DNA from 2 places in the Periweissella cryptocerci genome. Region 2 is predicted to be linked to the other one. Evidence: riboswitches for the same ligand, from Rfam matches in the RefSeq annotation. Region 2 holds a riboswitch; the other holds the start of a gene.
What was found. Region 2 has a riboswitch for thiamine pyrophosphate ahead of EQG49_RS11980 (thiamine-binding protein). Riboswitches for the same ligand answer to the same signal wherever they lie in the genome.
Positions count from the first base shown of each region.

Region 1: it holds a riboswitch for thiamine pyrophosphate, as region 2 does, so the genes downstream of both, EQG49_RS08035 (ECF transporter S component) here and EQG49_RS11980 (thiamine-binding protein) in region 2, are expected to answer to the same signal.

Region 1 covers NZ_CP037940.1:1,819,481-1,822,912, reverse strand. Annotated here, with positions in the region: gene EQG49_RS08040 (RluA family pseudouridine synthase) at 1-527, opposite strand, end outside; TPP riboswitch at 1,334-1,424, shown strand; gene EQG49_RS08035 (ECF transporter S component) at 1,596-2,168, shown strand; gene EQG49_RS08030 (ABC transporter ATP-binding protein) at 2,315-3,432, shown strand, end outside.
Region 2 covers NZ_CP037940.1:2,682,626-2,686,057, reverse strand. Annotated here, with positions in the region: gene EQG49_RS11985 (ATP-binding cassette domain-containing protein) at 1-283, opposite strand, end outside; gene EQG49_RS11980 (thiamine-binding protein) at 1,268-1,561, opposite strand; TPP riboswitch at 1,647-1,734, opposite strand; gene EQG49_RS11975 (hypothetical protein) at 1,845-2,393, opposite strand; gene EQG49_RS11970 (NADP-dependent oxidoreductase) at 2,619-3,432, opposite strand, start outside.

The sequences.
Region 1 (3,432 bases), 860 kb from region 2:
CAAACCCATGCCAAATACGTGCGACCAATAATTTTGTCGCCAATCATCTGATCAAGAATTGGGACAACAATCGGGTTCTTAGCAATGATTAGTGCCCCCGAAGTTTCTTTGTCGAGCCGGTGAACCATGTATGGGGCTTTACCCGGTTGATCCGCCAAATAAGCCGCCGCAAAGTTCATCATCGTTTGATCTTCACCCGGTGAATTAGGGTGTGACTTATAGCCCCGTGGCTTGTTAACCACCATCAAATCGTCATTTTCAAAAATGACATCTAGTTTCACTGAATCATCGCTAACATAATTAGATTCTGGAGTCATAAAGTCTGAATCAATAAAATGCAAATCCAGTTCATCCCCTGGTTTCAAAATCGTATTAGTTGGTTGGTATTTCCCATTAAGTTCTAAGCCCTCGCGCATCCGAATAGCACCCCGAATCCGCTTTGGAATTTTCCAAGCAGTGAGTTGTTCTTTAATTGAAATTGCCGGCTGATTAGCTGGTAATACTAGGTGCTTATCCCATGTTTGCATTCACTTTTACCCCGTCATTTACTTATTTCTATATTTTAACATATTTCGTCAAATCTGCTTACATTTTACTAGTAATCTGATTATATTACAGACTTTGCTAGATAACGTTGCTGATAAATGCCACTCCGCGAAATTTTTGGTTTGGCCACCATGGTAGAAAGACAAGCTTCACGAGCCTCTGCGAGTCTCACTCAGTTTGTGGAGCTAGCACACTATCTCCACAAATCCAATAATTTAAACTCCGTTAAAATTATTGCTACCACGGTACGAGGTAAACGCCAAACCAAAAATCCCCCTCCGTTAATTAGTAATTTATCCTAATTAGATTAAAATCAGCTTTTATATTTTGTGTAGCCAGGTCACATGCATAATTACAAAGTGGAGTTGCGTCAGATTTTATTAGTTAAAATTCAAGTAAAAGGTTAGTAATATTTATTTCGCTAGTGGTTTTACGGGTTTATGGTTCAGCTCTGCATACTAACGGAGTGCCTGGAAATTGCTTGGCGGGCGTAGCCTTTACACCACGACTGGGGAAATATGTGTGCAGCACATATTTCCGCTGAGGATAAGATGAGGAGTCTTAGGAATTTATTCCTTAGACTCCCAGCTTATCCGAGTTGTTCAAGACCGTACTTTGGCTTGAACATGTGCTTCCAGCGCGGTGCGCCAAGCAATTTCCAGGCACGGAGTGGCATTTTCAATCATACAATGTAATTTAAAACCAGCAAAATAATCCACCTATATACATCCGAAACAATTTCGTTTATACTAACGTCGTGGTCTTAAAAGCCACACACAATTGAAAGCCAAGCTATCTGGGGTGCTGTTACAGCTGAGATGATACCCATTGAACCTGATCTAGTTAGTACTAGTGGAGGAAGATACGACTATTTTGCTTATTCATATTCTAGCAATTTTTTAGCCACTCTTCATTTCATTAATGGAGAGTGGCTTTTTTATTACAAATGGTAAGCATGTTTAATTTCATGTACACGTTGAAATTATCTTAATCGTTGAACAATTACCCGATTGTCGCGGCTTTCAAATAAATTCGGGAGGTTGATGCACATGCAATCAACAAATACAGCTTCAAATAAAGTAACACACTGGCGTCTACGCGACGTGATTCTTTTGGCCCTCATCGGTATTTTCTTTGGTTTCATTTTCTGGGCTTGGGCCTTCGTGTACAACGTTGTCGCTGCCACACCACTGAAGCCATTCGCAAATGACATCACGATTGGTGCGTGGGTTATGGCCGGTCCAATGGCTGGTTTCCTGCTTCGTAAAGCTGGTGCATCATTGCTTGGTGAATTTCTTGCAGCCGCAGCGGAAATGATGATTGGTTCTCAATGGGGAGTTTCCAACTTACTTTCTGGTTTTATTCAAGGTATCGGTGCCGAACTTGGTTTTGCTTTCACCGGTTATAAAAAATGGAACGCCTTCAGTTTATTTCTCTCAGCGCTCACATCAACCATTGTTACCTTTGGTTGGGATTTATTCGCGAATGGTTACGCCTCATACAGTTTCGGTATGTTAGCGGCATTATTCATTATTCGCTTTATCTCAATTGGTTTCTTCGGTGGTGTTCTCGTCAATGCGATTACTAAACTTATCGAAAAATCTGGTGTTCTTGCTCGTTAATCAACACTTACAAGGCATAAATATTGCAGTTGGCTACGGTCAGCTGTATGTACATAACATGTTATTTGGAACTTGGGCACGAAGCTGTTGTTTACAGATTCAAATCTCAGCAGTTCTGAAGCCACGACATTTTTGGAGGGATTACAATGGCCACCTTGACCACACAAAATTTAACATTCACGTATGTTGAAAATCCAGTTGATGGTGTTGTCCCTGCGACGACGCCAACTCTAGCCGATGTCAATCTCACGTTAGCTCCTGGGTCTTTCAATCTACTCAGCGGACCATCTGGCTCAGGTAAGTCAACACTCCTCAAAACGCTGGCTGGCTTATATCCCGAATATGGCGGTAACGTCAGCGGCAAGATACTTGTCGACGAACACCCACTTGATGAATATGCAACTGTAGACCGTGTTCAAAAAATAGGTTTGTTATTTCAAAATCCTAGTGAGCAATTTGCAATGAAAACCCCGTTCAATGAATTAGTGTTTACCCTTGAGAATTTGCAAGTTGAACCTAGTGAAATTAAGGCCCGGGCACTGGCAGCTTTGGAATTTGTCGGCATTACTGATTTACAAGATCGCCAATTAGCGACGCTTTCGGGTGGTGAGGCGCAAAAAGTTGCCTTAGCTATCGTTTTCGTCATGCAAAGTGACATCATTTTACTTGATGAACCATTTGCAAGTGTTGACCCTGAAGCGCGGTTAGCTTTATTAGCCAAGCTCAAGGCCTTGCAATTAGCTGGTCGGACAATTTTAGTTGCCGATCATGATTTGGAGGGGTATGCCGATTTAGTTACCACAGTCTATCAGATTAATAGTACTAATATTCAACAATTAAACGATGCTAGCGCCCTCTTCGCGCAATACCAGCCAACGACCCATGATTTTGCATTACCCATGGGTGAAATAGTTATGCACCTCGATCAAGTTAGCTTTGGCACGAATGACCAAGTTCTTTTTTCAGACGTCGATTTAGAAATTCCTGCCAAGAAAATGACCTTAATTACCGGCCCAAATGGGGTTGGTAAATCAACCTTTTTCATGGCGCTAACACGACTCCACAAGTATCAAGGGAGCATTAGTTATCTTGACCAAAATATTTCCAAGATTAAACTTCCTATATATGCTCGTGAGGTTGCGTTGGTCTTCCAAAATGCAGAAACCCAATATCTAAAAATGACGGTAACCGAAGAATTGGCACTCAGCAAAAAATACAGTCAATTTGCAGACTATTGGACCGATGCCCAAATCGATAGCGTCCT
Region 2 (3,432 bases):
CATAAACGTTCTCATACAACTTCAAAACCTCTTTAACTTTCATGTTTTCCGGGTAATTGTCCGACTGCGGTTGATAATATATATTGTGCGTCACTTCATTAGACACCGAGATGCTACCTTGGTTCGGTTTTAGTTTTCCAATAATAAGCTCAAGAAGTACTGACTTTCCCGTTCCATTTGGCGCCACAATTCCAACTATTTCATTTGCACCAATATTCATTGAAAAGTTATTCAAAATTTTTTTATCGCCAAAAATTTTTGATACACTTTGTATTTCAATCATTTGCCCCTCCTCTATCCAACAATGGCCTTAGCTGGAAAACATTAATTCTCAATCCCATTTTTAAGGACATATTAACCCTTTTATTGGCGTTAGATTCACATTTTCTTAAACCGCATTATTCTTTCTTAACGCTATAAAGTCGCAACCGCTGAACGGTCTATTTTCTTCTTAAGAACAAAAACGCCTATTCAAGAAAAATAGTTGTTTTTACGGCTTTGACAATTTCACCGGTTTACCTTATATTTTTCAATTTTCGGATTTATAAAAACAACCACACAATTAGAAAAACTTGAAGATAATCAAAAAAGTTCAATCCCAACGACACCATGGAATTGAACTGCGTCATATTTTGGTTAAAATTTTTCTAGCGCGGAATTTGGATGTGTGTCTCAGATTGATTCCCACTACGTGTCTGGAACCAGTCTCTTCGTTAGTTTGAGCAGGCAGTCTGACTAGTAATATGCTGTAATCCTTGGCGCTACCAGTTTAGTGGCAATCAATAATTCCACGTTTATCTAGCGGAGTGACTGAAAATCACTTTGTGGCCGGCAGACTTTACACCGAAATGGGACGTGACACCACGTGTCGAGTTTGTCGCTGAGGGTAGAGCCGACCGGACCTTATTTGTCCAGCGTAGCTACAAATGTGAGCAGTCTTTTGGCTTTAGCCATTAGACTGCCAGCTATCCCGAATTGCCCAAGACAGACATCCAGCCTGCAAGGCTAATCTAATCGCGTTAGGATTAGATTCAGTATTTTGTGCAACAAAATGCTGGGATGTTTTGCGTTACCGGTTCGCAGGCATAAGCAAGCAGCTTGGGCATGTGCTTCCATTTCGGTGCACAATGTGATTTTCAGGCACGCAGTGGCATCATACATCTCGTCACATTTTATAAATTCCAAGTCAGACGTAATTGAGCCTCTAACATTCCAGTATTTACTCCTAAAAAAACCGCAACCAATTAAGGTCGCGGGTTGTCTCGCATTAACGATATTTGTCGGTCTTTTTGGCGATTGTTAAGACATCACCGGCTGCTTGATAATTAATTTTTACATAAGTCATAACTGAGTCAGCGCCGGCCTTGGTACCAACTAGTGGAATGTTTTTCAAAATATCCATCAGTTGATCGTAATCACCTTCGAGCGTCGTTTCAAATGCCCCCACTTGGTAATTTACTCCCGTGCCATCAATATAAGCAATCACTTCATCGACAATCCGAATCACTTCGTTCTTATCTTCCACAATTGGCAAAATTTGGATCGCAATACTTGAATTCATATGATAATCCCCGCTTCATTTATTTTGTAACAATAAAAAGCGACCACCAAACTCAAAACTCTCATTGAACCAAGTTCAAATTAACATAAATTCGCTAATATCTTCCTACGCCGGTTTTAGCCACCAGGTTCAATGGGTATTATCTCAGCCGAGTGGCACCCCAGATATATGTTACGAGTGTATCATAACATACAATTAACAGACAAAAATGTGAATCTAGCAAAAATACCACCGCATAGTCTCAGCGACATTAATCTTTCTTATCAACAAATATTCGTAATCTTTAAATTTTGTCGTAGCGCGAAACCATGCTTTTAGTATGGCGCGCCATATTATTTCGGATAATTTCCGTTTTTTGGAAGCTCCGCTGTTGCTTGTTTGCTTCCAGTAGTTCGTTAGCTAAAGTTGAAACCATCGCTTCGTCTGATAATTGCTGATACTCATCATAATGTTGTAACAATAAATTGAATTCGTGGTAACTCAGTGGCGTCTTGGAATTACGGGTTACCAGTAGTCCCATACGATAGATATATTCACTCCCCAATAGCACAATGCCAACTATTATTGCTGGCAACACTTGATGAATCGCCCCCAACCCAATCAGAACAACAAGCATTGTGTTTACCGTTGAGAAACCACGTTGTAATTTTGAAAAATTATTCATATGCTTGGCAACGTACAAATATTTTGGCGTAAAGTATTCTGCAAGTGTAATTGCAATGGCACTGTTATCGTGAAATGCGATGCCTTGATAATATTTGGGATTTAAACGGCGCTTTTCCAGTTGCTCAAAAAGCGTTTGCATTGAAATATTCGCTTCAGTTAAGTTCATTAGTATTTCCCCCGAAATAGCTGTAATGCTTCACTAAAATTGCTTACTATAAGTTCATTGTAGACCTATTTGCGTGCCGTTACCAATGTCACACTGAACATGTTTGCTTTTTATTCGTGTGAACTCACGTTAATAGCCCTGATTTCTACCTCACAAAAAGCTAAGGTAAAATCAGGACTATCTTTGCACAAGGGTCGATTACGTTATCTCCACGGCCTCGTATTGCTAATTAATTTTAATAATCACTTTACCATGTGCATGCCCTGCTTCGACGTAATCTAGTGCGGCTTGGGCATCGGCGAAATCAAAAACGCGGTCGATTACTGGCACAATCTTGCCGGCTTCAAGCCACGTGGTTAATTGAGCTAGTTGCTCACCACTTGGGCGCATGAAGAAAAATTTATACTCCGCTTGGGCTTTTTTAGCAGCTTGCGTGGCTTTCCGACTCATTGCCCCAATCATTAGCTGCTTGCTGAGTGGGAGCTTGGCAGCTTGCGCCCATTTGCGATCAGGCATTCCCGCCACCGTTGCGACAGCTTTATGTGGCGCTAAAATTTTGACACTTTTGACTAAGTCATCACCACCCCGAGTATCATAGATGGCATCATAATCGTGCAGCACTTCACTAAAATCTTGTTTCCGGTAGTCAATCACCACTTCTGGATTAAATGGAGCTAGCGTCGCCATTGATTTTTCGCTGGCAGTTGTTGCGACGCGGGCACCCAACAGATGGGCGATTTGAATGGCGATTGTACCAACACCACCGGCACCACTGGGAATAAATAATTTATCACCCGCTTGAATGTTTAGTTGTTCGGTCAGCGCTTGATATGAAGTCAAACCAACTAATGGAATCGAGGCGGCTTCTTCAAAACTCAAGTTAGTGGGCATCAATGCAAGTTCCGCCTCATTAACCGCGATGTATTCTGCATATGTTCCAGTGCGCGTCGTCCGTGGTCGCCCATAAACCCGATCACCAAGTTTAAACTGCGTAACTTGTGCCCCAACTGCGGTTACTTCCCCAGCAAAATCATTCCCC